2 regions of the Knoellia sp. p5-6-4 genome follow, and region 1 is predicted to be linked to the other one. Evidence: riboswitches for the same ligand, from Rfam matches in the RefSeq annotation. Region 1 holds a riboswitch; the other holds the start of a gene.
What was found. Region 1 has a riboswitch for cyclic di-AMP ahead of P2F65_RS17310 (C40 family peptidase). Riboswitches for the same ligand answer to the same signal wherever they lie in the genome.
Positions count from the first base shown of each region.

Region 1 (7,722 bases):
CGTTCTTCACGATGATCCCGTGTCGGGCGGCTCGCGACATGCCCGCCATGAACGCGACGGGCGCGGCGATCAGCAGGGGGCACGGTGTCGCCACCACCAGCACCTCGGCGAAGCGGGTGGCATCGCCGCTGAGCCACCATGCCGCGCCCGCGATGGCGAACGACACCGCGGTGAAGGGCACGGCCACCCGGTCGGCGAGCCGCACGAACGGTGCCCGGGAGCGTTGGGCCTCGCTGACGAGGTTGATGATCTGCTGGTACTGCGAGTCGGCGGCGGAGGCGGTGGTGCGGATGAAGATCGGGCGCGAGCCGTTCACCGACCCGGACATGAGGCGCTCGCCCTGCACGTGCTCGACGGGCAGCGGTTCCCCGGTGAGCGAGGACTCGTCGAAGGCCGCGGAGGCGGTGGTGAGCGTCGCGTCGACCGGCAGCACCTCGCCCGGCTTCACCAGCAGCTCGTCGCCGGGGCGCACGTGGCCCACCGGCACGTCGGTGACGTGGTCGCCGTGGGGGTCGAGAAGGTGGGCCGTGCGGGGGGCTCGGGCCAGGAGGGCCGACAGCTCCCGCTCGGCACGGCCGACGGCGAGCTCCTCGAGGGCCCGTCCCGTGGTCATCATGAGCACGATCACCAGCGACGCCCAGTGCTCGTCGACGGCCACCGTGGAGACGATCGCGGTGATGGCCAGGATGTCGACGCCGTAGCGGCCGGCGCGCAGCTCGGCCACCATGTGGCCCGACCGCACCGCTGCGAAGGCGAGGGTGTAGGCCGACACGGCATACCGTGCCGCCTCCGGCAGGCCGAGGGCCTCGAGCGCACCAGCGACCGCGCCGACCAGCAGGGTCAGCGTGACCACCGAGTGCCGCCGCGCGAGGGCGGCCGCGGTGCGCATCGTCAGGCGACCTCCGCTGCCTCCGGCTCGACGAGGTGGATCGCGACCTCCGGCTCGGTCGTGAGGGTGTTGTGCACGGTGCAGTGGCTCGCCACGGCGAGCAGGGGCTCGCGGCGCGACTCCGGCACGCCGCAGGAGGCGAGGCTGGCGATGAACAGCTCCGTCGGGGTGGGCGCGGTGTCCTCGCCGCCGGCGTCGACCGGCTGGTCCACCGTGACGCGGTGCCTGCGGATGCCGATCTCGAAACGGTCGCCGTCGAGGTGGCCGACGTGCACGGCGGTGGTGACGTGGTCACGGGTGGTCCTTTCGCATCTTCCGAGTGTGCTCCCAGACCACCACGGATACCCCTGGGGGTAATAGGGACCTTCGGCACTACTGACACCTGGACCCGTCTCCTAGCGTCGTCCACAGCAGGGCAACGAGCACACTCAAGGAGTGGACCGTGATGAGGCGCCTTCTGGTCCTCGGTGGCGGCACCGCCGGCACGATGATCGTCAACAAGCTTCGGCGGAAGCTGGCCCGCGACCAGTGGGAGCTCACCGTCGTCGACAAGGACGACGACCACCTCTACCAGCCCGGGTACCTGTTCATGCCGTTCGGCACTTACCGTCCCGAGCAGGTCGTGCGCAAGCGCCACTCGTTCATCCCCGACGGAGTCGACCTCGTGCTGGGTGAGATCGACCGGGTGGACGCCGGGGCCAACACGGTGACCCTGCAGGACGGCCGGACCCTCGCCTACGACTACCTGGTCATCGCCACAGGCACCTCGCCGCGGCCCGACCAGACCCCCGGCATGCTCGGCGAGCAGTGGCGCAAGAGTGTGTTCGACTTCTACTCGTTCGAGGGCTCGAAGGCGCTGGCCGACGCGATGCGGGAGTTCGACCACGGCCGTCTGGTGGTGCACATCACCGAGATGCCCATCAAGTGCCCGGTGGCGCCCCTGGAGTTCACCTTCCTCGCCGACGCCTTCCTGCGCGAGCGCGGGATCCGCGACCGCGTCGAGCTCGTCTACGTCACGCCGCTCTCAGGCGCCTTCACCCAGCCGATCGCCTCCGCCCAGCTCGGCTCGATGCTCGAGGAGCGCAAGATCCTCGTCGAGCCCGACTTCATGGTCGAGAGCATCGACAACGAGAAGAAGGCCCTCGTCTCCTACGACGAGCGCGAGGTGCCCTTCGACCTGCTCGTGACCGTCCCGCTCAACATGGGCGCCGAGTTCGTCGCGCGCTCGGGTCTCGGCGACGAGCTCAACTACGTGCCGGTCGACAAGCACACGCTGCTGTCGAAGAAGCACGACAACATCTTCGCCATCGGTGACGCCTCCGACATCCCGGCCTCGAAGGCCGGCTCGGTGGCCCACTTCGCCGTCGACGTCTTCGTCGAGAACTTCCTGGCGCACATCGCCGGCAAGCCGATGACCGGGTCGTTCGACGGCCACGCCAACTGCTTCGTCGAGTCCGGCAACGGCAAGGGCCTGCTCATCGACTTCAACTACGACACCCAGCCGCTGCCCGGCAAGTTCCCCGTCCCCGTCGTCGGGCCGATGAGCCTGCTGAAGGAGACCCGCGCCAACCACCTCGGCAAGCTCGCGTTCCGCTGGATCTACTGGAACGTCCTGCTTCCCGGGCGTCCGATGCCCCTTCCGGTCCACATGTCGATGGCCGGCAAGGTCACCCCCGCAGACACCACCACCGGAAACAAGGAGTGAACACGATGCCCGTCACGACCATCGACGGCCGCCAGGTGCAGGTCAACGAAGAGGGCTTCATGACCGAGCCCAGCGAGTGGGACGAGGCCCTCGGCAAGACCCTGGCCACGCAGATCGGCATCGAGATGACCGACCAGCACTGGAAGGCGATCCGCTTCCTGCGCCAGGACTTCGCCGCCCAGGGCGAGACCCCGACGCTGCGCCGCGTCACCGTTGCCGGCGGCATCCCGACCAAGCAGCTGTTCCAGCTGTTCCCGCAGAAGCCGGCCAAGAAGATGGCCTACATCGCGGGCCTGCCCAAGCCCCACGGCTGTGTGTGACCCGTCGTCCTGACGCCCTCCGTGCCGAGCACCCGCACCGCACAACCGCATTCACATGAGAGGTTCTCGATGAGCACCACTGAAACGGCCCCGGCCATCATTCCCGACTTCGGCAGCGAAGCCACCACCGGCCGCAAGCTCGCCATCATCTGTTCCAAGGGCAGCCTCGACATGGCCTACCCGGGCCTGATCCTGGCCAATGCCGCCCTGGGCGAGGGCGTGGAGACGCACCTGTTCTTCACGTTCTGGGGCTTCGACATGATCAACAAGAAGACGATGGGCGACCTGAAGTTCACGCCGCTGGGCAACCCGGCGACACACATGCCTCAGGGCCTGGGAGGGCTCCCGGGCATCACGCACATGGCGACCTCCAAGCTGAAGAAGTCGATTGCCGAGCTCGACGTGCCCGAGGTGCCGGAGTTCCTCGAGCAGATCGTCGCCTCCGGGGGCCACCTGTGGGCCTGCCGGATGTCGGCCGACATGAACCACCTCACCGAGGAGGACCTCTACGAGGAGGTCGAGGGCATCATCAGCGCCAGCGACTTCATCGAGATGACCGAGGGCGCGCAGCTGCTGTTCATCTAGGGAGACTGTGCGCGCCGGCAACGACCGGTGCGGGGTGGGTATGCCGTGCGGTCCACGACGGGGTGACCGCGCGGCGCGCCTGTGTGATCACCGCGACCGCAGGCGCTCGCGCACCCAGGACGGGCGGGGGTTCACCGCCGCCGGTCCGTCGACGAAGACCGTGGGCACCGTCTCGTTGCCGCCACTCGCCGCGCGCACCCGAGCCGACGCCGCAGGGTCCGTGCTGACGTCGACCCACACTGCGCGGCTGCCCAGACGACCGAGCGCCAGGCGCAGTCGCAGGCAGTAGCTGCAGCCGGGGCGCCAGTAGATGACTGGTGCGCCGGTCTCCTCGCCCAAGCGTCGCGCCTCGTGGTCGCCCGGCGACGCGGGGAAGAACCTCGGCGAGAGCACCCACGCGGCGACGAGCATGGCCGCCGACACGGCCAGGTCGGACACCGAAGGTGGCGCGGTCAGGACCGGCAGGAGCACGGCGACGGCCGCCACCCAGCCAGGGAGCCACCAGCGCCGCACGGTCGACGACCTCGTGTCGGGCGGTGGGGGAGGGGCGGGCATGCGGCAACGGTAGCCGCCGGCGGTGCGGCGCTGGCACCGCGGCCCGGCCCGCTGGGTGTCAGACGCCCCAGGCGTGCCCGCGCAGGTGCAGCTGTGCGCTGATAGCTCGCAGCTGTGCCGTGTGCAGCTCGATGGACACGCCTCGGCCGTCGTGGTGCCGACGCTCGTCGCGGGCGAACACGCCGTAGACGTAGGGGTACGACGGTGGGCCGACGGGCCTGAGGCGCAAGAGCACCGCGTCGTCGGCGAAGCTGCTGCGGAGTCCGATCGACCGCGCGGTCGGGTGCGCGCCTCGCGCCAGGGCCGCGTTCGCCTCACGGATCTGGCGCATCTCGGTTGTGTGGGTCGTCACGGCCATGCCGTGCTCGGTCATCGGTTCCCTCCTCGGGGTGGCGCCGGAGGGGCGGCCCTCGCCCTTCCACGCCCAGCCTGTGCGAGGGGCCGGCGGCCGGTCAGAGGCGTTGGTCCCCCCGTCCACGTGCCGGCCGGTGCTTCGTCACGGCAACCACAGGGGACCAACGGCTCTGGCGGGCAAGGGAATCGGAAGCCCACCGTGAGGGGACGGAGGTGTTGTCGATGTCAGCGCTGAGGTGGGCCGGGTTCGCGGTGATGGCCGCCTTCGGCGGCTTCACGTCGCTGATGCTTGTGGGCTACACGGTGACCGATGTGGGTGGCTGGGAGGCGATCGGCCTCATCGCCGCAGTGGGGGTGCCCCTGGGGCTGCTGTGTCTGCTGGCGTGGCTGCGCCCCTCGGTCGCCGTGCCCGTCCTCGCCGTGGTCAGCCTGGTGCCCATCGCCTTCGGCGTCCTGCAGCTGCTCGACTACGGGCGCTGGTCCGACTGGGAGGACCAGAACGGGCCGGTAGGGCTGGTGCTCGTGCTGATCGTGGGAGTGGCGCTCGCGGTGCTGGGCCTCTCGCGTCCGGCCGAGGCCGGGGCGCTGCTGCTCGCCATCGTCGTCGTGCCGCTGGTGCTGAGCATGGTCGGCGCGGGTGACCAGTGGGCCCGACCGCTGTCCATCGCGCTCGTCCTCGTTCCTGCGGTGGTCTCCGGGGTCCTGTTCCTGCTGGCCGCACGCACAGGCTCCGCTGAGCAGTCCTCCTCTGGCGCAAGCCGGTTCGCGCACTAGGGGTCGTCATGGGAGAGGTCGCCACACGGTTGGACGGGCAGGGGCGCAGTTCCCTGGCGCGCTGGGCAGCCGACTGCGCCGAGCACGTGCTGCCCGCCTTCGAGCGGGCGTGCCCCGGGGACGACCGCCCGCGCACGGCGGTGCAGGCCGCACGCGCCTGGGCAGCGGGAGAGATCAGGGCGGGAGAGGCTGCCGCAGCTGCCCTGGCGGCACAGGCCGCGGCCCGGCGGGCGGAAGACCCCGCTGCCCGCGCCGCGGCCCGGGCGGCCGGGCATGCGGCGGCGACGGCGCGCGTCGCGCGTCACGCGTCGCACGCCGCGACATACGCAGCGACCGCGGCCAGCCTGGCGGGAGTGGGGGACCCGGCTGCGGCGGCGGCGGAGCGACGGTGGCAGCAAGCGCGCGTGCCCCGGGACCTGGTGCGGGTGGCCTTCCCCGCCTGACGTGGCGGCGACGGCGCACCTACGACGCCTGTACGAGGCCCCTACGCCAAATGGCTGAAATTGCTCCGAGATTGCGGATGAATAGGGCCAATCGGGCGGATTGCCTCTGGCAGTAACTAGTTCGTTCGAACTAGTCTCTGGCGCCAAGCCTCGACGCCACCCCGGCCCACCAGGCAGCCGGCGGGACGCCGAGGACTCGCCCCCAGAGGGCTTCACAGTCCCCACCATCAGGTGGGGCGGTCCGCGCGGACGCCGAACCCCACCACTCGCGCGGGCGACAAGCCAGCAGCACCCTGACCGTGGTGGGGGCGGAGAACCCAGGAAGTGCGGGGCCCGGCCGTCGAGGTCATGAGGTCCCTTGGGGTGAAGCCGCTTTGCGGCCGGGCCATCTTTCGGCGCCCGAACCCGACAGGTCACTCTTCGCAGGCGGATCCGAAAGATTGGCCGCCCCATGCTCACATCCACCCTGCGCATCCCCCTGCCCGCCCGCGCGGCATCCCTCCTCATGGCCCTGTTCCTCGCAGCCGGCCTGCTCGTCGCCCCCTCGTCCACCGAACGGGCGGAGGCCGCCGTCCCCGCCTCGGTCAGCTACCAGGCAGTGCGCGTCGCCGCTTCCCTCAACGGAGTTCGCTACACCTGGGGTGGAGCGAGTCCCAGCACCGGCTTCGACTGCTCCGGACTGACGATGTACGTCTACGGCAAGGTCGGCAGGCGCCTGCCTCGCACGGCCCAGCAGCAGTACGACGCCACGATCAAGATCCCGCGCACGAGTGCCCGTCCCGGCGACCTCGTGTTCTTCGGCGGGTCCCGCAGCATCTACCACGTCGGGATCTACGCCGGCAGCGGCTACATCTGGCACTCGCCGCGACCCGGCAAGGTCGTCTCGAAGGTCAGGCTCTGGACGTCAGCCGTCACGTTCGCCAGGGTCCGCTGACGTCGTCGGGTCCGCTGACCGGGTCGCCGGGCCGAACACGCCTCAACACGCCTACTGTGGGTGTGGAGGCAGCAGGCAGCGGCGATCGGAGCAGTGGTGGCGAAGGCGGACCGTGAAGGTCTCTCGATCGGGTACCGGATCATCTACCGGATCAAGCACCTCGGCTACCAGATCTACGGTCCGGCGCAGCTCGACGAGCACAACGACCCGGTGCGGCGCCTCGAGCAGGAGCGGGCCGACAAGGTCGCGGCAGCCCGCCGTGCCCGGCTCGACCGGGAGCGACGGACGCAGGAGAGGCGCGGCTCCTGACGGCGGGCCACCGCCGTCAGGAGCGCGCCGCCATCCCGGCCTGGGCCGCCCGGAGCACGACGACCTCGAGCGGGGCGGAGCGTCCGCGGAGCTCCACCCTGCGGCGCTCGAGGCCCTCGATGTTGGTGCCGGACGCCTCGGCGGCGGCCACACTGACGATGACCTCTCCGGCACAGGCCAGTGACGCCAGCCGGGCGGTGGTGTTGACGGGGTCGCCGAGCGCCGTGAAGTCGTGGACCGTCCCCTCCGGGCCGGTGGACCCCACGAACGCGTCGCCGGTGTGAACGGCGGTGCCGGCGGGGATCGGCCCCATGGGTGAGGCGTTGGGGCGGCTGGTCCGGTCGGCCAGCTCCGTCGCGGCGGCGATCGCGGCACCCGCGTGGTTCGGCCCGCTGATCCCGCCGAAGAACAGGCCGATGACCTCGTCACCGACGATCTTGTCGACGAGGCCGTCGTTGTGCACGATCGCGTCGGTGGCCAGGCGGTAGAAGCGGTCGAGGAAGTCCTTGAACTCGCTGGGGCGCATCCGCTCGCCGAGCCCGGTGGAGCCGCGGATGTCCGAGAAGAGCAGCGTCACCGGGATCTCGACCCCCGTCAGGCCCTGGTCTCGCAGCACCTTCTGGCACTTCACGCACATCGAGGGGTTGCCGGGGGAGCGGCCGAAGCCGGCGGCCTTGAACATGACGCCGCCGACGCCCCCGAACGGTGCGAGGCACAGCTTGCAGCGCGGGTTGGCGGGGATCCGCATGAACCGGCGGCGCTCCCGGGCGAACTCGGGACTCTCGCCGCGCATGAACGCGCGGACCTCGTCAGGTGTCCACTGGTGGCCCTTGTCGGCCATGCCATCGAATGTA
Region 1 is NZ_JARGZF010000003.1:5,633-13,354, forward strand. Features, by position in the region: gene P2F65_RS17265 (heavy metal translocating P-type ATPase) at 1-889, opposite strand, end outside; gene P2F65_RS17270 (hypothetical protein) at 892-1,164, opposite strand; gene P2F65_RS17275 (FAD/NAD(P)-binding oxidoreductase) at 1,335-2,594, shown strand; gene P2F65_RS17280 (TusE/DsrC/DsvC family sulfur relay protein) at 2,600-2,914, shown strand; gene P2F65_RS17285 (DsrE/DsrF/DrsH-like family protein) at 2,984-3,499, shown strand; gene P2F65_RS17290 (glutaredoxin domain-containing protein) at 3,587-4,054, opposite strand; gene P2F65_RS17295 (hypothetical protein) at 4,113-4,427, opposite strand; gene P2F65_RS17300 (hypothetical protein) at 4,631-5,182, shown strand; gene P2F65_RS17305 (putative immunity protein) at 5,191-5,625, shown strand; cyclic di-AMP (ydaO/yuaA leader) riboswitch at 5,905-6,069, shown strand; gene P2F65_RS17310 (C40 family peptidase) at 6,077-6,559, shown strand; gene P2F65_RS17315 (hypothetical protein) at 6,656-6,868, shown strand; gene P2F65_RS17320 (adenylate/guanylate cyclase domain-containing protein) at 6,885-7,709, opposite strand.

Region 2 (7,722 bases), on a different contig from region 1:
GAAGCTGCTGCGTCCGCACATCGCCCACGACTCCGACGCGCGGTCCAGGCTCGCGCGCGAGGTGGAGGTGCTGGGCCGCGTGCAGGACCCGCGGGTGGCGGCGGTCATCGACGCCGACCTCGACGGCGAGCGGCCCTACGTCGTGACCCGCTACGTGCCCGGGCCCTCGCTCGACGAGGTGGTCAAGGAGCAGGGGCCGCTCACCGGCCAGGACCTGTTGCGCCTGGGCCGGGGGCTCGCTGCGGCGCTCGACGCCATCCACGCCGCGGGCGTCGTGCACCGCGACCTCAAGCCGGCCAACGTCCTGCTGCTCGACGGCGACCCCGTCGTCATCGACTTCGGCATCGCCCACATCGCCGACGACGTGCGCCTCACCATGACCGGCCTGGTCATGGGCACGCCGGGCTACCTCAGCCCCGAGGTGGTCGAGGGTGCGCAGGTCACCGAGGCCACGGACTGGTGGGGCTGGGCAGCCACCCTCGCCTTCGCAGCCTCGGGCACGCCACCGTTCGGGCGCGGCCCCATGGACGTCGTGCTGAGCCGGGTCAGCCGCGGGGAGGCCGACCTCTCCGGCGTCGACCCGCGGCTTTCGCCGCTGCTGTATGCCGCGCTGTCCCCGGACCCGCGCCGGCGCCCCGACGCCGACGAGGTCGTCGAGGGGCTGGAGCGCTACGCCGCCGGCAAGCCGGCCACGAGGGCGCTGCCCGCGGCGGCGCCTGCGCGGCATACCCAGGTCATCGACCAGCGGGCGACCCGGGCGTGGGAGGAGCCGCCCGCACTGGGCCCGCTGTCCCTGCCCGTCGACCACGAGCCCTACGAGTGGCAGGCGCCGGTGGACGACCGCAGCGTGCTCGCCCACTGGGACCCACCGCAGGCGCAGTCCGACGAGGTCTCCGACTGGCAGGCGGCGTGGGACGCCGACCCCAGCGAGCCCGACCCGCGCATCGGGCGCCCGCAGCGCAGCGGCACGCTGCTCGCGCTGCTGCTCGGCGTCGTCGCCGTCACGGCCACCTGGCCCGTCGTCGGTGCGGTCCTGGTCGTGCTCTGGTGCTGGACCGCCCGCACGGCGGAGCGCTCGGTGACGTCTCTGGTGATGCGGCGCCACCACCGGGGCCGGCGGCGCAGCGACGTGCCGCTGGCCGTGGCGGCCAGCCCCTGGCACCTGGTCGTGGGGGCCCTGGGGACGCTCGGCGGCCTCCTGCTGCCGCTCCTGGTCGGGGTCTCTGCGGTCTTCAGCACCGCGCTCGCGACCGTTGCCGTGACCGGGGGCTCGCCGGAGCCCAACGCCGCCGTGCCCATCGCCGTGGGTGGCCTGCTCGCTGCCCTCGTGGCGTGGTGGGGACCAGGGGGAGCAGCCCTGCGTCGTGGCACCCGCAGCGCCGTGCGCGGCCTCGCCCCGGGCGCCCGGGGCGCGCAGGTGGCGGTGCTGCTCGGCCTGGTCGTGGCGGCCGGGCTCGCCCTGTGGTCCTACCAGCGCGCCGGCGCTCCGTTCTGGTGGCCGTGGCAGGCGCCCTCGGAGATCTGGGCAGGGGTGGGCCCGCCCCGATGACGAGCCGCCGATGACGGATGTTGCCGAGGGCCCTGCCAGCCAGTCGAGCCTGCCGGAGCGGCGGGCCCTGCCGCGCCGTCCGCGGGTGCCGCGGGGCCTGTGGCGGGGCGAGGAGCTCACCGAGACCCTGCCGATCGCCGACTCCCTGCGCCTGACGCCCTACCGCAACCCCCGCGTGCTCGCCGCCGCCGCGGAGGAGCGGGAGGCCCGGGCCTCGCTCGACCTGGCGCTGCGGGTGGGGGAACTGATGCTGCGCTGTGGGGCGGGCGCGCCGCAGGTCGAGTCGAGCGTCACCGCCGTCGCCGCCGCGGCCGGCCTCGACAACCTCGAGGTCGACATCACCCTGCAGTCGCTGCTCGTGCAGTGCACGACCAGCTCGGGCGGCCAGATCACCATGCTGCGCGTCGTGCGCTCGGCGACGCGCGACTTCGCCCGGCTCGTCGCCGTGCACGAGTTCGTCGAGAACCTCGTGGCCGGCAGCTACGACCGTGAGGCGGCCGCGGCGCGGTTGCGGGAGATCCGGCGGATGCCACGGTTCTGGCCGCGCTGGGTGGTGCACGGCTCGATGGGGGTGCTGTCCGCCGCGGTCGCGATCATGCTCGGCGCCTCGCTGTCCGCCTCGCTCGTCGCAGGCGTCTCGGCCGTCTTCGTCGACAGCACAGCCCGCAGGCTGGGGGCGCGGGGCCTGCCCGAGTTCTACCAGTGCGCGATCGGCGGGTTCATCGCCACGGCCATCGCGTGGGGCGCGTTCTCCGTGGGGGCGGCCGGCGCGCTGCCGGTGAGCTCTGCGGACTTCGCCTACATCGTGGCGGGCGGCATCGTGGTGCTCCTGCCCGGGCGGACGGTCGCCTCGGCATTCGAGGACGTCATCTCGGGCTACTCGGTGACAGGAGCCGGCCGCATGTTCGGCGTGCTCCTCACCACGGCGGGCATCATCCTGGGCGTCGCCGCCGCGCTGTCGATGACGCTGAAGCTGACGGCTGCCCTCGACCTGTCGCTGGCCTCGCCCAGCATCCTCGAGCTGAGGGCGACCGACGCGCCGGTGGTGCTCGGTGTGCTCGGTGCCATCGTCGTCGGCCTGGCGGGCGCCGTCTCGCTGCGCTCGCGGCGCGAGCTGGTCCTGCCGACAGGCCTGCTCTGCGGGGCAGGGGTGGGACTGTCGCTGGTCGTGAGCCTCGTGCCCGGCCTCGGAGCGCTGACGGCAGCAGGCCTGGCCAGCATCGCCCTCGGGTTCGTCGGGCGGCTGGTGGCGCTGCGGATGGGGGCACCGGCCATGGTGCTCGTCGTGCCCGCGTCCTACGGCCTCCTGCCGGGTCTGGCCATATTCCGGGGTCTCTACGAGATGGTGACGCACGCGTCGGCAGACGCCGGCAGCCTCTCCCTCCAGGGCGGCATCACGACGCTGTTGGGGGCGTTCGCGGTCCTGCTGGCCATCGCCACCGGGACCACGCTCGGTGAGCTCCTCGGCGCGCCGTTCGACCACCGGATGGTCCAGAAGCGCCGGGCCCGACGGCGGTGACGTCGCGGCGCGACACCGCGCCCGCGGCATACCCGGTCAAAACCTGCCGAGGCGGGCCGCCAAAAGATCACGAACGGATTACGGCGAACTGCTTGTCGCGATTCGACAACCCCCGGTACCGTCTTCGCTTGGCACCGATTGCCGCCGGGTTCAGCGCCTTTCTCCCGGGTCTCACAACTTCACACAGCACACCCAAGCACGCACACCCGCAGCGCCTAACCTCGTCCGGCGGGTGTTTCGCCGGGAGATCCCCGGGCAGGACGAGGGTGGGGGAACCAACTCGGCCCGCTCCGGCGGGCCTTGGGGTGAAGCCGGTCCGCCGGCCGGGCGCCTGACAGCCCGAACCCGACAGCTCACCTCTTCGGCGCACGTCAGGAGAGGATCCCCGCGCATGTTCTATGCCCCGAAGCACTCCGCTCGGAAGCAGAGCCCCGTCCGCCGGCGCATGGCCGGCGTCGCTGTTGCCGGAGTCGCCACCGTCGGCGCCGGCCTCGCCACCGCCTCCGGCGCCCAGGCCGGCACCGTCTGGGACCGCCTCGCCAGCTGCGAGAGCGGCGGCCGGTGGAACATCAACACCGGCAACGGCTACTACGGCGGCCTTCAGTTCTCGTACAGCACGTGGAAGGCGTTCGGCGGCCAGCGCTACGCCTACACCGCCGACCGCGCGAGCAAGGCCCAGCAGATCATGGTCGCCCAGAAGGTCCTCCAGGTGCAGGGCCCCGGCGCCTGGCCGCACTGCAGCGTCGTCGCGGGCCTCACCCGCACCAACGGCGGTGCCGTCAACGCGGGCTCGACCGTGGCTGCCTCGCGGTCGAGCGCACGCACCGCGGTCCCGGCCCGCTCCACCAGCTCGACGGGGAAGCTGGCCGTCGACGGCATCCGCGGCCCCCTCACCAACGCCGCCATCGAGCGCTGGGTCGGCGGCTCGGTCAACGGCAGCCTCTCGCGCACCGACATCCAGCGCCTGCAGCGCCGGGTCGGCTCGGCTCCCGACGGCATCATCGGCCCCAAGACGGTGCGCGCCCTGCAGACCACGATCGGCGCACCCCGCACCGGCGCCCGCTACCTCGACCGCGACACCGTCCGCGCCCTGCAGCGCTACCTGAACGCTCGCTGACGCCTCGCGCGCTGGCCGAACGGGGTCCTGCCCACCTCATCGTGGGCAGGACCCCGTTCGTATGCCGTGCGCCGACCCTGTGGGTTGCGGGCACCGGCGGGTGTGCCGGGTACGATTTCGGCGATCCCGCGGCATCGGTGCGGGCTCGCCGGCGTGGCGCAATTGGCAGCGCACCTGTCTTGTAAACAGGTGGTTAGGGGTTCGAGTCCCCTCGTCGGCTCTCTGGCCAGCGACGAGGTGCCTCCCCGCGCCCGCTGGGACCGGCCCACCGGGCTCCCCCGGATGCTGGTGCAGCACGGGACGGGCGATGAAACTCAGCCGAGCTGCTGCCGGTGGGCGGTGTTGATCCGCTCGGCGAGGGCAGCGAGCTTGGTGTTGGTCCGGCTCGAGGCGCTGCGCAGGATGGCGAAGGCCTCCTCGTCATCGACCGAGTGGGCGGCCATCAGCAGCCCGACCGCCTTCCCGATCTCACGGTTGCTGTCCAGTCCCCGGCGCAGGCTCTCGACACTGGACAGGTGCTCGGCGGCCGCGAGCGCCACCGAGGTGAAGGCCGCCAGCATGGCGCCGACACCGACCGACTCCTCGGTCAGGGCTCCCGGGGTGTCGGAGAAGATGTTCAGGGCTGAGCGTCCGCCGGCTCCCTGCTGGAGCCTGAACCCGAGCATGCCGCGGATCGGCGTCCTGCTCAGCGTGAGCTCGGCGAGGACGGGCCACGTCGATGACGAGGCGATGTCCTCGTCGCGTTGGACGGAGTCCCCGACGATGCTGTCGAGGCACGGCCCCTCCTGTGCCTCGCTCTCCAGGCTGTCCATGAGGCGCGCCACGGCATCACTGGCCGCGAGCGTGCGCAGCCGCATGCCCTTCTCCAAGGTGGAGATGCAGGCGTGATCGGCTCCCGGCACGATGTCGAGCGCTGCGCGGCAGATGGCGTCCAGGACCTCTTGGGAGCTGGATCCGGTGTAGACGAGCTCGGCGAGGGAGGCGAACGCCTCAGTGGACTCGCGGGGGATGGGCTCCTGCATGCGTCCAGTATCTCCGGCCAGCACGGTCGAACTGCGCGGAACCACCCCTTGGACCCGGACCGTCGAGGACGGCCCGGGTCCAAGGGGGCAGGTACTAGGCAGCCCCGGGCCGGGGCGCGACCGCGGCTCCTCCGCAGGGCTCCGCCGGCCCGCTGCCGTCGTGCCCGCTGCCGTCGTGCCCGCTGCCGTCGTGCCCGTGAGACGTCTTCTCGGCATGGGCCTCGATGGACACCTGGGCCGTCCAGACGTGACCGTGGTTGCAGGCGAACAGCACCTCCCCGCCGCTGACGAAGATGCTCAGGTCGCCATCGTCGTCGGTGTGCTTCATCCGCGTGGTCATGGCGCGGCCGCGGCGTGTGCGCCGTGGGAGCGCGACAACCCGAACGCGTCCGGGTAGAGCGTCTGGGCCTTGCTCAGCAGGTCCTGCTCGCGGCTGGTGCTCAGCACGCCCTCGAGCTTCTGCTGGGTCCGCTTGACCTCGGTCATGGCCTGGGCGGCCTTGGCCTCGGCGTGCTCGCGACCGGCGGCTCCGAACCAGTAGCCGAGCGCGGTGGTGAGCAGCGGCAGGACGACCAGCAGGACGTCCTTGGCCCGCTGGTAGGTGTCGAGCACGTGCCCTTGGCCGTCCCACGTGGGGACCGACGAGATCTGGCCTGCGACGGCCAGGAGCCAGTAGGCGGTGATGACGAAGAGGATTCCCGTGATCATCGCCCTGATGTACATCGCTGTTCTTTCCATGGCACCCCCCTGGTTGCACGCTCAAGGCTGCACCCACTTCAGTAGGCCGTAACTCATGCAAATGCATGAGGGACGGTCAATTTTTGGTATCAGTGCCTTCGTTTGAGTTTCTTCCTGTCCCTTTGAGGGCTCTTGTGTCGAGAGTCTGCCCGGTGGTCGCGGTCGCGCTGAGACGCGGCGCGCGGTGCGGCACGGGTGCGCGGCGCGGCATACACGCAGCCCTTCGACGAGAAGGCGGGTCCCCCTGGACGGTGTGCTCGGACGTGCGTCAGTCGAAGCCCAGCGCCCTCGGCAGGGCCGGGCCGAAGCGGCGGACCAGCTCGGCATAGCGCTCGTGCTCCACGGACAGCTCCTCGAGCTCGTCCTCGGTCTCACCCACGTCGGTGTCCGGGTGCCGCGTCGGCCCCACGCCGGGCTCGATGGAGACCGGCGCGGTCCACGCGTGGCCCCTGTCGCAGGCGAACAGCACGAGGTCCCCGCTGACGAACACGCTCAGCTCGCCGTCGTCGTCGGTGTGCTTCATCGGGGACACCACAGAAGACTGCTCCGCACCACCTCCTGCGCGCACCCAGCAAAATGCGCAGGCACTGTCGCCGCGAGGCGAGCCGGTCTACCCTTGGTCCTGCGGGCGCATGGCCCGTTCGGTCGAGGCGTACTAGGCCTAAGCGCGCAGAACAGGGGAGGTCGTCATGGCGGAGGCAGCCGCGGAAGCCGCTCCCCAGCCTCGCTCCCGACTCCACGACCGTCTGGCCGGATGGTGGTCGCACTGGCTGGGCCGGCACGCGCCGCTGATGGACGACCCGGGGCTGGGTCGCCTCGACCGCTTCGACGGGGTCGCGCCCGGCAGCGAGAGCCCCGCGCGACGCGACCGTCTCGGCGGGTCCGGCGCTTCCCCGGACCTCCCGGGCAGGAGCACCCGCTAGCCGCATGACCTCTGGCCCTGCGCAGATCCGCCCGGGGCACGTAGTCAGGAGGCATGGCGGCAGGAGGCATGGCGGCGGAGCTCCGACTCGTCCTGGCCGGCGACGTCATGACGGGCCGGGGGATCGACCAGGTGCTGCCTCACCCCGTACCGCCCGAGCTGCACGAGGACTACGTGCACGATGCCCGGACCTACGTCGCCCTCGCCGAGCGCGTCAACGGCGCGATCCCGCGGGCCGTCGAGCCCACCTGGCCCTGGGGTGAGGCCCTGGCGGCCATGGACGGTTTCGGCCCGGCGGTGCGGATCCTGAACCTCGAGACCAGCGTCACCGAGAGCGCGGACTGGGCCCGCGGCAAGGCCGTCACCTACCGGATGAGCCCGGCCAACCTCGACGTCGTCGCCGTCGCCCGAGCGGACGTGTGGGCGCTGGCCAACAACCACGTGCTGGACTACGGCCGGTCCGGCCTGCTGGAGACCCTGCGCGTCCTGGCCGGCGCCGGCCTGCGCACGGCCGGTGCCGGGCAGGACGAGCGCGACGCCTGGCGGCCGGCCGTCGTCGAGTGCGGCGGAGGCCAGCGGGTGGTCGTGGTCTCGGTCGGCGACACCTCCAGCGGGGTGCCCCCGCAGTGGGCTGCCGGGCCGGGACGGCCGGGTGTGGCGCTGCTGCCCGACCTCGGCCGGGGGACGGCTCACCGGGTGGCCGAGCGGCTGCTCGAGGGCGGCCGCCCCGGCGACCTGCGCGTCGTGTCGATCCACTGGGGAGGCAACTGGGGCTACGAGGTCCTGCACGAGCACCGTCGTTTCGCCCACGCCCTGGTGGACGCCGGGGTGCACGTCGTCCACGGGCACTCCTCG
Region 2 is NZ_JARGZF010000001.1:2,222,334-2,230,055, forward strand. Features, by position in the region: gene P2F65_RS10825 (serine/threonine-protein kinase) at 1-1,549, shown strand, start outside; gene P2F65_RS10830 (threonine/serine exporter family protein) at 1,560-3,068, shown strand; cyclic di-AMP (ydaO/yuaA leader) riboswitch at 3,271-3,450, shown strand; gene P2F65_RS10835 (transglycosylase family protein) at 3,460-4,185, shown strand; tRNA gene P2F65_RS10840 (tRNA-Thr) at 4,333-4,405, shown strand; gene P2F65_RS10845 (GAF and ANTAR domain-containing protein) at 4,500-5,207, opposite strand; gene P2F65_RS10850 (hypothetical protein) at 5,302-5,535, opposite strand; gene P2F65_RS10855 (hypothetical protein) at 5,544-5,945, opposite strand; gene P2F65_RS10860 (hypothetical protein) at 6,214-6,477, opposite strand; gene P2F65_RS10865 (CapA family protein) at 6,922-7,722, shown strand, end outside.
Region 2: it holds a riboswitch for cyclic di-AMP, as region 1 does, so the genes downstream of both, P2F65_RS10835 (transglycosylase family protein) here and P2F65_RS17310 (C40 family peptidase) in region 1, are expected to answer to the same signal.